One region of the Mycolicibacterium sichuanense genome, then DNA from elsewhere that is predicted to be linked to it. Evidence: predicted binding sites of a transcription regulator. Region 1 holds the regulator's gene; each other region holds the start of a gene.
The links. The regulator LexA, encoded in region 1, represses DNA repair genes until DNA is damaged. The targets are predictions, from matches to a motif close to CGAACANNTGTTCG.
Positions count from the first base shown of each region.

Region 2: SBI80_RS27245 (HNH endonuclease signature motif containing protein) is a predicted target of LexA. The motif match lies at 2,489-2,502, and genes of this name have one in related genera.
Region 3: ruvC (crossover junction endodeoxyribonuclease RuvC) is a predicted target of LexA. The motif match lies at 2,665-2,678, and genes of this name have one in related genera.

Region 1 is NZ_JAWQPU010000004.1:65,048-70,022, reverse strand. It holds gene SBI80_RS13625 (alpha/beta fold hydrolase) at 1-683, shown strand, start outside; gene SBI80_RS13620 (PhzF family protein) at 718-1,416, shown strand; gene nrdR (transcriptional regulator NrdR) at 1,421-1,882, opposite strand; gene SBI80_RS13610 (LysM peptidoglycan-binding domain-containing protein) at 1,969-2,424, opposite strand; gene lexA (transcriptional repressor LexA) at 2,625-3,293, shown strand; gene SBI80_RS13600 (sunset domain-containing protein) at 3,316-4,975, opposite strand, start outside.
Region 2 is NZ_JAWQPU010000016.1:13,130-18,104, forward strand. It holds gene SBI80_RS27225 (bifunctional RNase H/acid phosphatase) at 1-178, shown strand, start outside; gene SBI80_RS27230 (helix-turn-helix domain-containing protein) at 185-760, opposite strand; gene SBI80_RS27235 (NAD(P)/FAD-dependent oxidoreductase) at 808-1,779, shown strand; gene SBI80_RS27240 (SAM-dependent methyltransferase) at 1,766-2,398, shown strand; gene SBI80_RS27245 (HNH endonuclease signature motif containing protein) at 2,536-3,990, shown strand; gene SBI80_RS27250 (VOC family protein) at 3,987-4,406, opposite strand; gene SBI80_RS27255 (helix-turn-helix domain-containing protein) at 4,417-4,869, opposite strand; RNA gene rnpB (RNase P RNA component class A) at 4,899-4,975, shown strand, end outside.
Region 3 is NZ_JAWQPU010000004.1:301,959-306,933, reverse strand. It holds gene SBI80_RS14815 (DUF1304 domain-containing protein) at 4-390, opposite strand; gene ruvB (Holliday junction branch migration DNA helicase RuvB) at 407-1,471, opposite strand; gene ruvA (Holliday junction branch migration protein RuvA) at 1,475-2,065, opposite strand; gene ruvC (crossover junction endodeoxyribonuclease RuvC) at 2,062-2,616, opposite strand; gene SBI80_RS14795 (hypothetical protein) at 2,737-3,078, opposite strand; gene SBI80_RS14790 (hypothetical protein) at 3,202-3,474, shown strand; gene SBI80_RS14785 (NAD(P)H-binding protein) at 3,474-4,136, shown strand; gene SBI80_RS14780 (YebC/PmpR family DNA-binding transcriptional regulator) at 4,138-4,893, opposite strand; gene SBI80_RS14775 (TetR/AcrR family transcriptional regulator) at 4,953-4,975, opposite strand, start outside.

The DNA of each region.
Region 1 (4,975 bases):
GCGTGGCGATGCAATTCGCCTACCAGTTCCCGCAATTGGTGGAGCGTCTGATTCTCGTCGGCGCCGGCGGCGTCACCAAGGACGTCAACGTCGCGCTTCGCATCGCCTCGATGCCGCTGGGTAGCGAGGCCCTGACCCTGCTGCGCCTGCCCATGGTGCTGCCGGCGTTGCATCTGGTCGGGCGGCTCGGCGGCGCGCTGTTCGGGTCGACGGGCGTGGGCCGCGACATCCCGGACATGCTGCGGATTCTCGCCGACCTGCCCGAGCCCACCGCCTCCTCCGCGTTCACCCGTACGCTGCGCGCCGTGGTCGACTGGCGCGGCCAGGTCGTCACCATGCTCGACCGATGTTATTTGACCGAATCCGTACCGGTGCAGTTGATCTGGGGCTCACGGGACTCGGTCATCCCGGTCAGCCACGCGCACATGGCGCACGCGGCGATGCCCGGTGCTCAGCTTGAGATCTTCGAGGGATCTGGCCATTTCCCCTTCCACGACGATCCGGACCGCTTCGTCGAGATCGTGGAGAAGTTCATCGGTTCGACCGATCCCGCCGTCTACGACCAAGAGCTCCTGCGCAATCTGTTGCGCGACGGCAGTAGCGGAAACGGGCTGACCGGCTCGATCGACACCCGGGTCGCCGTGCTCGACGCCATGGAGGCCGACGAACGCAGCGCCACCTGAGTGTGTCCCGGTTGCCGCGACGTAGCATCGAGTCATGGCGTTGGACGTATCAGTGCTGCGCGTGTTCACCGACGCGCACGGCGACCACGGAAACCCTCTCGGCGTCGTCGACGCCAGCTTGGCCCCACCCGAGCAACGGCAGCGCATTGCCACCGAATTGGGTTACAGCGAAACGATCTTCGTGAACCTTCCCGCGCCGGGTGCCAGTACTGCCACCGCGCACATCTTCACTCCGACGATCGAGCTGCCGTTCGCCGGACACCCCACCGTCGGCGCCGCGTGGTGGCTGAAGGACCGCGGCACTCCCATCAGGACGTTGCAGGTTCCCGCCGGCGTCGTTCAGGTGACCTACGAGGACTTCGACGACGGTGAGTTCACCGTGATCAGCGCGCGCGCCGAATGGGCGCCGGATTTCTCGCTCGAGCAGCTGACGTCGGTCGAGGACGTGCTGCGGGCCGACCCCGACGACTACGGCGACGCCGCCGACCGCTACCTGTGGGCCTGGATCGACGAGTCGGCGGGGAGCGTCAGGTCGCGGGTGTTCGTCCAGGACCTCGGTATCGCCGAGGACGAGGCGACCGGGTCCGCTGCGGTGTGCATCACCGAACACCTCAGCCGCGATCTGGCGATCGTCCAAGGCAAGGGTTCCGAGCTCCGCACCACCTGGGCTGCCGACGGATGGGTCAAGGTCGCCGGGCGGGTCGTGGACGACGGGGTGCGGCGTCTGGACTAGGTCGTCAGGACGACGGCACGCCGCGATGGGCGCGCAGCGCTTCGATCTCGCGCTCGAAGTCGTCCGCCGACGAGAAGGATCGGTAGACCGACGCGAAGCGCAGGTAGGCAACCTCGTCCAGATCGCGCAGGGGGCCGAGGATGGCCAGGCCGACTTCGTTGCTCGGCACTTCGGGCGAACCGGCGGCGCGCACGGTGTCCTCTACCTGCTGCGCCAGTAGATTCAAGGCGTCATCGTCGACGTGGCGGCCCTGACAGGCACGCCGGACGCCCTTGATGACCTTCTCGCGGCTAAATGGCTCGGTGACGCCGCTTCGCTTGACGACGGCGAGCACCGCGGTCTCGACGGTCGTGAACCTCCGACCGCACTCCGGGCAGGATCGTCGTCGCCGAATCGCCTGGCCCTCGTCGGCTTCCCGGGAGTCCACGACCCGCGAATCGGGATGACGGCAGAACGGACAGTGCATCTCCGCTCCTTCGTCGCGCGAACCCACTCCGGTCACGTACGAGCGTACCGATGCGCGGCAGCAGGTTTCACGGCGCATGCCACGGATCACCCCACCGGGGCGATGAGCGTCTGCCCCGCATCGACCGCGGGCGAGGGCAGTTCGTTCAGATCACGGATCTGCTCGACGACCGACCCCACCGAGGAGTCGGGCGCGATCCGCTGGGCCAGCTGCTCCAGCGACTCCCCCGCCTGCACCTGGACGACGGCCAGGCGGGCCGGCGTCGGCGCGGGCCGCTCGGCGGAACCGAACTGTGCCACCAGGCCCAGCCACACCGTGATCGCCGCTGCGATCAGCGCCAGCACGACGGTGGCCAGCGGCGTTACGGGCTTGCGGCGGTTTGACGCGCGCGACATCAGCACCCCGGTGCGGCGGTAGGTCAGCGGCGCGCCGGCGGGCCGATGCGGCTGGGGACCGCGCCGCGCGCCGGCCGTCGTGCGCCGGACCGGCCGCATGGGACGAACGACGAGTTCGGTGGGGTCTTCGCGGGTGATGATCGTCATCTCGGGGGCCTTTCCAGTGGTTGGTGGTTCGCTCTTGTGTTCGAACGATAATCGCTCAGGTGTTCGATTACTAGAACACGTGATCGAACTGTTGCAAACGGTAGCTCGACCCACCGACAAGTCCGCCGGACGCACAGCCTCCGCGACACGCGTCGAACACATGTTTGATTCTGTCGTCGGTGGCGACTACATTCGGCGCCATGAGTGACAGCAGCGACACGGTCCTGACCGAACGTCAACGCACCATCCTGGACGTCATCCGCAATTCGGTGACCACCCGCGGCTATCCGCCGAGCATCCGCGAGATCGGCGACGCCGTGGGGCTGACCTCGACCTCCTCGGTGGCCCACCAGCTGCGAACGCTGGAACGCAAGGGCTACCTGCGCCGCGACCCCAACCGCCCCCGCGCCGTCGACGTGCGGTCGGCCGACGATCCGGCCAGGACCCTGGCCCCCGTCGTCACCACGGACGTCGCCGGCTCCGATGCGCTTCCCGAGCCGACCTTCGTGCCGGTTCTGGGACGCATCGCGGCAGGCGGACCCATCCTCGCCGAGGAGGCCGTCGAGGACGTCTTCCCGCTGCCCAAGGAACTCGTCGGCGAGGGCTCGCTCTTCCTACTGAAGGTGGTCGGCGAATCGATGGTGGACGCGGCGATCTGCGATGGCGACTGGGTGGTCATCCGTCAGCAGAACGTGGCCGACAACGGTGACATCGTCGCCGCCATGATCGATGGCGAGGCCACCGTCAAGACATTCAAGCGCACCGGCGGCCAGGTATGGCTGATGCCGCACAACCCCGCCTTCGACCCGATTCCCGGCAACGAGGCCGCGATCCTCGGCAAGGTCGTGACGGTCATCCGCAAGATCTAGCGCGGATGAGCGCGGGCCGTCACTAGCCCTTCGTGAAGCCGTTCGTGAGTGCGAACTCCTCACTGGCGAACCAGATCTCGGCGCGGGCGCGGTCGTATCTGCCGCTACCCGGCGTCCAGTAGAGGCCCGACCTGGTGTCGGCCTTGATCGGATAGCCGTGCGGAGCGTTGAACGGGTCGTCGGTTGCCAGCCGCAGGGAGGGCTCGGACACCAGCGGCTCCTCCAGCCGAATCGCTGCATGCCGCCCACTCGGCGGTCCGCTATCCGGCTCGAGTGCGGCGAGCGATGTCGTCTCGGGCTCGGGGCCCGGCCCGGCCCCAGGGTCGAGCACTACCTCGGCGAAGGTCTCCAGGGCGGTTTCGTCGTCTGATTCGGCATCGGGTTCGGAATCGACGTCGGCCCGGGGCTCGTCCTGGGAATCGTGCTGATCTCCGGGGTGAGGTTCGGCATCGCTACCCGGTTCGTCCAGATCGGAGAACCAGGGGTGTTCCGGTGCGTCGTCCACGGCCTCGGAGATGACCGGCGTCGGCGCGGTGTCGATGGCGTCCTGATCGTGGGAGAGATCGGCGACGAAGCCGTCGGGTCTCCCGTGGTGATCCTCGTCGGCGGACGCGTCGTCGTGCCCGCCTTCCGGCGTCGCCCAAGTGCCGGACCGCTCCGGACCGACCGGGCGGTCATCGTCGTCGTAGACCCCGGCGGAAATCGGTCCGGATTCGAGGTCGTGGTCGGGATCGTCGCCATGGTCGAGATAGTCGTCGTCGAAGTCGTCGACCGGCGAGCGATCGGCGCGCCGGCGCCTGGCTACGACGGCCGCCGCCACCGCGCCGACCAATACCAGCAGCGGGACGATGCCCAGCAGCCACCACCAGTTCGGATGCAACCACGACGAGCCGTCCCCGGAGGACGACGCCGCCGACGACGTGGCCTGAGGAGCATCGCGACCGGGCACCTCCAGCCCGCTCAACTGCGACTGCAGGCTCGGCGGCTCGGTGGTGAACTGATTGGTCTTGGAGTTCCAGGAGATCGCGCCGCCGCTGAACTTCTGGGTGATGACGTCGCCGTTCTGGGTCTGGTCAGCCGTCGGAGCGCCCAGCTGTCCGGTCGCACCGCCCAGCTTGGCCCACGCGGCGTTCATCGCCCCACGCACGATCACGGCACCGAAGTCGGGCGTCCAGTAGATCACCGGCTGATCGGCGGCGGCGAAGCTCGCGATCTTGCTCATCGGCGCGAGCCCGCCGTCGTTCTCGTTGCTGGTGGGGAAGCCCAGGTCGCCCTGGGGGCCTCCGACGCTCTCGTACTTGGCCAGCACCTGACCGGTGAGGACGTTCGCTCCGGTCGCGGGGCTGTAGAAGATCTTTCCGCCGGCGTAGTTCTGGCCGGCGCCGTCGGAGCCGATGGCGTACTGCCCGCCGTCGGGTGCCCCGAGGGGACCGAGCGGTCCGCCCGCGGCGCGACGCGCGGCGGCGATCGCAGTGGTCGCGTCGCCGGGGATGTCGAGACCCACTAGCTGGTCAGCGAGCTCCGGTGGAGTCGTGGTGAACGCCTTGGTCTTGCGGTTCCACGTCACCTGGCCACCGGAGAACGTCTGGCTGACGTCGTCACCGTTGAACGTCTCGTCGGCGGTGGGCACGCCGAGCGCAGCGGCCGAACCGCCGAGCTTGTCCCAGGCCGCGTTGATGGCT
Region 2 (4,975 bases), on a different contig from region 1:
CGTGCTCGTGGTCTCGCACGTCACGCCGATCAAGACGCTCTTGCGACTGGCCCTCGACGCGGGGGAGGGCATCCTCTACCGCCTGCACCTCGATCTGGCATCGCTGTCGATCGCCGAGTTCTACCCAGACGGTGGCTCGTCGGTGCGACTGGTCAACCAGACCGCCTACCTGGACTGAGACCGCTCAGGTGTGCAGGTGCAACCGCTCACCGTGGGGGCCGAAGATGGCGACGGCCTCGACGGGCCCGTCGACCGTGCCGAACCAGTGTGGCGTCCACGTCGAGAACTCAACGGCCTCACCGGGTTTGATGGTGAAGTCGCGGTCCCCGAGGATCAGCCGCATGCGGCCGGACAGTACGTACATCCAGTCCTGACCGTCGTGCACGGGGAGCGGGTCCGGCGGAGTGCGGCGCCGTGCGCTGACCCGGATCTTGTAGGCGTGCAGGCCGCCGGCGGGGCCGCTGTTGGTCAGCGGCCAGTACGTGACGCCGTGGTGCGTCTGGGCCGCGTGCTTGACCCGAGGATCCTCGGCCTCCGGCGTGCGGAGTAGGTCGTCGGTGGTCACCGACAGCGCGGACGCCAGTCGCGGCAGGTGGTCGAGGGCGAGCCGGCGCTTGCCGGACTCGAGTCGGCTCAGCGTGGACACGTCGATGTCGGCGCGGGTGGCGACCTCTTCGAGTGTGAACCCGCGCTGAGTGCGCAACTCGCGCAGGCGTCTTCGCACTCGTAGATCGACGTCGTCGGCTTGGTTTGCCTGCATGGCAAAAGATGTTGGCAGATTCGGCGGCCGGGGGCAAGGTGGATCCCATGAGTGCCGAATGGGATTGCGTGGTCGTCGGAGGCGGAGCCGCCGGCCTGAGTGCCGCGCTGGTGATGGGCCGGGCCCGCCGCCGCACCCTCGTGGTGGACGCGGGACGGCAGAGCAACCTGGCCGCCCCTGGCATCGGTGGTCTGCTGGGCAACGACGGGACCCCGCCCGCCGAGCTGTACGCCACCGGGCGTGCGGAGTTGGCGAAGTATCCGACGGTAGTGGTTCGCCGCGGTGAGGTGGTGGACGGTGCCGCAGATGGCGGGGGATTCGTCCTGGAGCTCGGTGACGGTTCGCGCCTGCGCTGCCGGAAGGTCGTGTTGGCGACCGGGATGGACTACCGGTCCCCGGCGGTGTCGGGGCTTGCCGACGGGTGGGGGAGCTGGGCGTTCCACTGTCCGTTCTGCCACGGTTGGGAGATGCGCGACCAGCCGCTGGCGGTGCTCGCCGGTGGGGACCGAGCCGTGCACATGGCGTTGATGCTGCGCGCCTGGACCGAGGACGTAATCGTACTCACCGATGGCACTGCGGGTTTCGACGCGGGCCAGCAGGATCGGCTCGCCGCAGCCGGGATCGGCGTCGACGAGCGTGCGATCGCCGAAATGCGCTCCGAGGTAGATCGCTTGGTATCGGTGGAATTCGAGGACGGGGCCAGCGTGGCGCGCAGCGGTGTGCTGGTGGCGACCACGCTGTCGCAGCGCTCGCGGCTGGCCCAGCGGCTGGGTGTCGCGTTCGCTGCTCCGGGTCCGCTCTCCGAGGACGCCGTCGAGGTCGATCAATTCCACCGGACGTCGGTGCCCGGTGTGTTCGCCGCCGGTGATGTCTGCGCTCAGATGCCCCAGGTGGCCGCGGCGGTCGCGAGTGGTTCGCTGACCGGGGCGGCCGTCGTTCAGAGTTTGTTGGCCGACGACGTCGGTCTGCCCATGCCCCCGTGGCCCATCGAGAAGGAGAACGTGAATGTCGACGCATGACCAGAGCGCCACGGAGTACTGGGAGGCGCATTACGGTGAGCGGGAACGGATCTGGAGTGGCCGGGTCAACGTTCAGCTCGCCGGCATCGCGTCGGCGCTGACCCCGGGCCGGGCGTTGGATCTCGGGTGTGGTGAGGGCGGCGATGCCTTCTGGCTGGCCGAACAAGGCTGGCAGGTCACGGCGGTCGACGTCTCGGAGACCGCGCTCGGGCGGGCCGAGGCCGAGGCGGTGTCCCGCGGCATCCGCGAGCGCATCGTGTTCGAGCGCCACGATCTCTCGGACAGCTTTCCCGACGGCACCTTCGACCTCGTCTCCGCGCAGTTCCTGCACTCGACGGTGCGGCTGGAGCGGCCGCAGATCCTCCGGCGCGCGGCGAACGCGGTCGCCCCCGGCGGCCGGCTCGTCATCGTCGACCACGCCGCGCCGCCGCCGTTCTCCAAGAAGGTGCCGCACGATCACCCGTTCCCCAGCCCGGAGGAAGTGCTGGCCGAGCTGGATCTGCCTGCCGAGCAATGGGATCGCGAGCGCGTCGAAGTGGTGGAGCGACCGGGTATCGATCCCGACGGGCAGCCGTTCACCTGGCGTGACAACGTGATGGTGCTGCGCCGCAGGGCGTGACCCCACACGGTCCGCAGCGGCGACGCCGCTGACGGAATGACCTTCGACGGTGGGTTCGCGTCGACGCCGGCTTCACGACGGTCTCGCGGCCGAATCGATGCTCGGGGTTGTCGGTGGGGTGGTCTAGGTTCGAACGTATGAGCGAGTCGGATGGGTCGGCGGCGGCGGTGGTGTTGGGGCGGGTGGTCGCCGCGGTGCGGGCGCAGTCGTGTGCGGCCGCGGCGCGGCTGGTGGCCATCGGGGAGCTGTTCGCTGTGCGGATGGCGCAGTGTGGGGAGACCGAGGATTGGGCCGTCGATGCCGAGGACGCGGTGTGCGCAGAGGTGGCGGCGGCGTTGTCGATCAGTCACGCGATGGCGGCCAGTCACCTGCGTTACGCCCGGGCCTTGCGCGAGCAGCTGCCGCGGGTGGGGGCGGCGCTGGTGGCCGGGGAGGTGGATGAGGCGGCGTTCCGGGTGGCGGTGTTTCGGACCGGGTTGATCACCGATCGGGACGTTCTCGCGCGAGTGGATGCCCGGTTGGCCGTGTGCCTGCCGCGGTGGGGATCGGTCAATCGGCCGCAGTTGGCGAATCGGATCGACGCGGTGGTGGCGCGGGAGGATCTCGATGCGGTGCGCCGGCGGGCGGATCGGTTGGCGGGGCGGCAGTTGGTGACCGGCGACGTGGACAACGGCCTGTCGGAGATCACCGCCACCGTCTACGCCCCGGATGCGTACGCGTTCGCCGAGCGGGCCACCGCGTTGGCGGCCACGGTGTGTGACGGGGATCCGCGCACGCTGGCCCAGCGGCGCGCCGATGCGGTGGGGGCGATGGCCGCCGGCGCGGATCGATTGGGGTGTCGCTGCGGTGATCCGGGATGCCCGGCGGGGGGTCGGTCGGCCAGTGCGGTGACCATCCACGTGATCACCGATCAGAACACCGTCCAGCGCGATCGGGCGGGTGTGGGGGCAGTGGTGGGGATGGACGGGTTGCTGCCCGGGGAGATGGTCGCCGAGTTGGCGGCCTCGGCGCGGGTGCGTTCGCTGACGCCCCCGGGGGACGCGGCTGCGGAGGCGGGGTACGTGCCGTCGCGTGGGTTGGCCGCGTTCGTGCGGGCCCGGGACATGACGTGTCGGTTTCCGGGATGTTCGGTGCCGGCGACGCGCTGCGACGTCGACCACGTCATCCCCTGGGCGGTTGGCGGGCCCACCCAGGCCGCGAACCTGAGCTGCAAGTGCCGTACCCATCATCTGCTCAAGACGTTTTGGGGGTGGCGTGATGAGCAACTCGCCGACGCGACGCTGATCTGGACCTCTCCGGATGGACAGCGCTATGTCACCCATCCGGGCAGCGCGATCCTGTTTCCCGGGCTGTGCGCACCCACCGGCGCGCCCGCTAGGCGGGCGCCGGGGATCAGGCGGTGTGGGGATCGGTCGGTGATGATGCCGCGCCGACAACGGACCCGCACCGCCCAACGCGCCAGTGACGTCACCGCCGAGCGGCGCCGCAACCACCAGGCACGCACCAATCCACCGCCACCGGTGGTCTACGACGAGGACCTGGACTACCAGGACACCTTCGCCCCACCACCGCAACCACCCCCACCCTTCTAGGGATTGAGCTGGGTGAGCCGGACGCTGTTGCCCGACGGGTCGCGGAATCCGGAGTCGATGCCGTACGGCATCTGGTTGGGCGGCTCGGTGAACTCGACGCCGCGCGCGGTGAGCTGTTCGTAGCTCGCTTGGGCGTCATCGGTCGTGAGGAACACCGTGCCGGCGAAACCCTTGGCCGTCAGGTCCAGTACTTGGGCACGGGTGGCGTCGTCCATCAGCGGAGCGCCCGGCACCGCCATGAGGACGATGCTCACGTCGTCCTGGCCGGGTGGTCCCACGGTCAGCCACCGGAAGTCGCCCATCTCCTCCGGGAACGAGACGTCCTCGCGCACTTCCATGCCGACCTTCTTGGTCCAGAACTCGAGTGCGACGGCTTGGTCGTGCACCCAGAGATGGACGCTTGCGATTCTCATCATGGGCCCGACGCTACGGCCGGCCGTGGCGATCCGTCTTCTCCCCATGTGCTGTCTTGATCCTGCTGTCGGGCCGGGGCCGGGTGTCGCGTTGCAGGATGCAGCTCGGCACCCGGGCGCGGCTGGCCGCCGGCGGCAGGCTCGCGCGATAGGCCGCAGGTGGCTTGCCGTAGGTGCGGGCGAAGCTGGTGGTGAACGACCCTACGCTCTGCAATCCGACCAGCACGCAGATCTCGGCGACCGATCGATCGGTGTAGCGCAGCAGCGCCGCGGCGCGCTCCAACCGGCGGGTCTGCAGATAGGCCCGCGGCGACTCTCCGAACGTCCTGGTGAACATGCGGGAGAAGTGCGCGCGCGACAGGCCAGCCGCGGCCGCGAGGTCGTCGACGGTCAGCGGGTCGGCGTAGCGCGCGTCGACCAGGTCCTTGGCGCGGAGCAGATACCGGGCCGGTGGCAGCCGTGGCACGACCCTCAGAGTACGGTGATCGACGCGGACGAGTTGGCCGGGCGGCCGCGGACCCCAGGTTCGCCTGGGTTTCGAGGAAAGTCCGGACTTCACAGAGCAGGGTGAT
Region 3 (4,975 bases), 240 kb from region 1:
CGTCTACGTAGAGAAGCCGATCACGAGCAGCACCACGGCAACCAGCGGCAAGGCGCCCTGGGTCACCGCCGACCGCGCCTTGTCCGGCGCCGACGCCAGGAGCACCGCGGCCGCAGCCAGCATCGAGCCGACGCCCGCGAACATCAAGGCCGCGCCGACGCGCATCCCGCCCGAGATCGTGAACGCGATGCCCACCAGGGTCACGACGGCCAAGAAGAGGTTGTAGAAGCCCTGGTTGAACGCCATCAGCTTGGTGGTCTCGGCCTCTTCGGCGGTGGTGCCGAAGGTCGCGCGGGTGCGCGGTGACGTCCACTGGAACGACTCGAGGATCCAGATGTAGACGTGCAATAACGCGGCCAGTCCGGCGACGATCGCACCGGCAGTGATCATGTTTCGTCCTCCGTCGTCATTCGAACAGCCCCGGCTGCCCCAGCGTCACACCGCTTGGCGGAGCCATGCCCAGATGCGTCCACGCCTGTGCGGTCGCCACCCGTCCGCGCGGCGTGCGGGCAATCATGCCGGCACGCACCAGGAACGGTTCGCACACCTCTTCCACCGTGGTGGCCTCCTCGCCGACGGCCACCGCCAGCGTGGACACGCCGACCGGGCCGCCCCCGAAGCTGCGGGTGAGCGCCGAGAGGACCGCGCGGTCGAGGCGGTCGAGACCCAGTTCGTCGACGTCGTAGACCGCGAGCGCAGCCTTGGCGATGTCCGTGGTGATGACACCGTCCGCCCGCACCTCGGCGTAGTCGCGGACCCGGCGCAGCAGCCGGTTCGCGATACGCGGGGTGCCACGGGAGCGACGGGCGATCTCGGCACCGGCATCCTCGCCGACCTCGATGCCGAGGATGCCCGCCGATCGGGCCAGCACGCGTTCCAGCTCGACGGGTTCGTAGAAGTCCATGTGGGCGGTGAAGCCGAACCGGTCGCGCAGCGGTCCCGTCAGCGCACCCGATCGCGTGGTCGCTCCGACGAGGGTGAACGGCGCCACCTCGAGGGGGATCGACGTCGCCCCTGGGCCCTTGCCCACCACGACGTCGACGCGGAAGTCCTCCATCGCCAGGTAGAGCATCTCCTCGGCGGGCCGCGCGATGCGGTGGATCTCGTCGATGAACAGCACGTCGTGCTCCACCAGGTTGGAGAGCATGGCAGCGAGGTCCCCGGCCCGTTCCAGTGCCGGTCCGGAGGTGACGCGCAGCGAGGTCCCGAGCTCGGCGGCGATGATCATCGCCAACGACGTCTTGCCGAGGCCGGGCGGACCCGACAGCAGGATGTGGTCCGGTGTGCCACCACGGTTCTTGGCGCCCTCGAGCACCAACTGCAGCTGTTCCCGCACGCGGGGTTGACCGATGAACTCCCGCAGCGACCGCGGACGCAGGCTGGCGTCGACGTCCCCCTCGCCCACTGTCAGTGCGGCCGACACCTCGCGATCGGAGGTGTCCTCGTGATCGTCGGAGTCGAAGCGGCCCATGCGCTACTTCCTTCCCAGCATGGACAGCGCGGCGCGCAGCGCGCTCGACGTCGTCGCCTCGGGGTCGTCGGCCAACACCTTGTCGGTGGCCTCCTCCGCCTGCTTGGCCGCGAAGCCGAGCCCGACGAGGGCCTCCACCACCAGGCCGCGGACGGCGTGCCCGCCACCGCCGACACCACCCGACGCGGACGCCAAGGCTCCGATCTTGTCGCGCAGTTCGAGCACCATGCGCTCGGCCCCGCGCTTGCCGATGCCCGGTACCCGGGTCAGCGCCGTGACGTCACCGTCGGCCAGCGCTTGGCGCAGGGTCTGGGCGTCGTACACGGCAAGGGTGGCCAGCCCGATCTTCGGTCCCACCCCGGAGACGGACAGCAGCGTGGTGAACAGGTCGCGCGACTCGGCATCGGCGAACCCGTACAACGTCATCGAGTCCTCGCGCACGATCATCGCGGTGATCAGGCGGGCCTCGGTGCCGCGCCGCAGCGTCGCCAGCGTCGCGGGCGTCGTCATGACCTTGTAACCCACGCCCGCAGCTTCGATGACCGCGTGGTCGAGCGCGATGTCGAGCACCTCGCCACGCACCGACGCGATCATCGGGCCGCCTTGAGCTTGGCCCGATAGGCCTTGCGCTGCTCGGCGGCCATCGCCTCCGCTGCGGCCATCCGCGCGATCATGGGCGCGCGCCAACAGTGACAGATGGCGAGCGCCAAAGCGTCCGCGGCGTCGGCCGGCGTCGGCTTCGCTTGCAGCGCAAGGATTCTGGTGACCATCTCGGTGACCTGAGCCTTGTCGGCGCGACCGTTGCCGGTGACGGCGGCCTTGACCTCACTGGGGGTGTGGAAGTGCACGTCGATGTCACGCCTTGCCGCGGCCAGGGCGATCACGCCGCCGGCCTGGGCGGTGCCCATCGCGGTGTTCGCGTTGTCGTTGGCGAACACCCGCTCGATGGCGAGGACGTCGGGGACGTGGGTGTCGAGCCAGTGCTCCACGGTGTCGCTGATGGTCAGCAGCCGTTTGTGCAGGGGCTGATCCGACGGGGTGCGCACCACGTCGACGTCAAGCGCGATCACCTGGCGGCCGCGGCCGCTCTCGATCATGGACAGCCCGCAACGCGTCAGCCCAGGGTCGACGCCCATCACCCGCACTGCGCTTCCCCAATCACCGGTCACCAATCACGAAGGCACTCGAACTCCCGAACAGCTGTTCGATACCTTAGCGGTTCCGGCCGACCCCGACGGGTAGCGACATACCCCCGGTGCGCCGCGTCAGTAGACGACGGCGTGGGACTCCGGCTCACCGTCCGGCGGAGCCGGCGCACGCAGCTCGTCGACGATCTCGGCCATCCGCCGGCGCGACTCGGCCCACCCCTTCACCTTCTCCGAGCGCACCGTCTTGCCCTTGCGCCGGACCTTGATCGTCCATGGCGAGAGCGTCAGCACCTTGCCCGACAGCCAGATCGGCCAGGCGATCAGCATGCCCGCCGTGATGAGGAATCCGATCCAGAAGAGGACACCGGAATCATTGGAGTCCCAGAGCACTTCACCGAAGGGCCACCACGTGCGTCGTACCGACCATCGCACGCCCTCGGCATCGCGGAACCACGGCATGCGGGCATTCAATCAGAGGGGACCGCACCGCGTGGACGCGACGACGGCGCGACGACCGCCCGCGAGATCGGCGCGTTCCTCGTCGGCCGGGATGAGCGGGACGGCCGGGGCTAGCGTGGTGGGGTGACCGTCCTCGAGTCCCCCATTCCCCGGTTCCATCTGGCCGTGCCCATCGACGACCTGGCGGCGGCCCGCCACTTCTACGGCACCGTGCTCGGGCTTGCCCAGGGCCGCAGTGCCGACGACACCGCCTTCGTCATCGAGCCATACCTTCGGTTCGAGAGCCAGACCGGTGAACAATGGACGATGTTCCTGCTGGATCCGGCCGGAAATGCCCTGGAGTTCGAGGCGTTCGTCGACGACTCTCAGGTGTTCGCAACGGAAGGAGATCGGTGATGCGCGTCGTCATCGGAGGTGGTCACGGAAAGATCGCACGCATTCTCGAGGGGCTGCTCGCCGAGCGCGGTGACGCCGCCGTTGGCCTGATCCGCAACCCGGCCCACGCCGAGGACCTACGTGCCATCGGCGCCGAGCCGGTCGTGGCCGACCTCGAACACTCCTCCGTCGACGACGTGGCCGCACACCTCACCGGTGCGGACGCGGTGGTGTTCGCGGCGGGCGCGGGTCCTGGCAGCGGGATCGAGCGCAAGACCACCGTCGATCGCGACGCCGCGATCCTGCTCGCCGACGCCGCCGAGGCGGCCGGGGTGCACCGCTACCTGATGATCTCCGCGATGGGCGCCGACCGGCAAGCACCGGAGGAGTCCGCCGACCCGGTATTCGCCGCCTACCTGCGGGCCAAGGCCGAGGCCGACGCCGCCGTCCTCGGCCGCGGCGCGCTCGTCGCGACGATCGTGCGGCCCGGCCTGCTGACCGACGAGCCCGGCACGGGACGGGTGCGGGTAGCCGAGTCGACGGGCCGCGGCAGCATCCCAAGGGCGGACGTCGCCGCGATCCTGGCGGCACTGCTCCACGCGCCAAGGACCGGGGGCCTCACCTTCGAAGTCATCTCTGGGGACACCACGATCGCCGAGGCGATCGCCGTGCTGAGCGGCTAGCTCACTCCTCGTCGAGCTGAGCGGCGACGTCCTCGGGGATCTCGACGTTGGTCCAGACGTCCTGGACGTCGTCGCTGTCCTCGAGCGCGTCGACCAGCTTGAGCACCTTGCGGGCACCCTCGAGATCCACCGGCACGCTGACCGACGGCTGGAAGCTGGCCTCGGCCGACTCGTAGTCGATCCCGGCATCCTGAAGCGCCGTGCGCACCGCGGTCAGATCCGTCGGCTCGGAGATCACCTCGAAGCTGTCGCCAAGATCGTTGACGTCCTCGGCGCCGGCCTCGAGCACGGCGGCCAGCACGTCGTCCTCGGTAAGGCCGTTCTTCTCCAGCGTGACGACGCCCTTGCGGGTGAACAGGTAGGACACCGAACCGGGGTCGGCCATGTTGCCGCCGTTGCGCGTCATCGCCACGCGGACCTCACCGGCCGCCCGGTTCTTGTTGTCGGTCAGGCACTCGATGAGGACCGCGACACCGTTGGGGCCGTAGCCCTCGTAGGTGATGGGCTGCCAATCCGCGCCGCCGGCTTCCTCACCGGCGCCACGCTTGCGGGCGCGCTCGATGTTGTCGTTGGGCACCGACGTCTTCTTGGCCTTCTGGATGGCGTCGTACAGCGTCGGGTTGCCGGACGGGTCACCGCCACCGGTACGCGCGGCGACCTCGATGTTCTTGATCAGCCGGGCGAACTCCTTGCCGCGGCGGGCGTCCTTGACGGCCTTTTGGTGCTTGGTGGTGGCCCACTTGGAATGGCCGCTCATGCAGGTACTACCTCTTCTTCTCTACTGCGAGGGGATGCTCTATGGCGAAGTCCGATCGATCAGTCTACGTGCTGCGACGTGG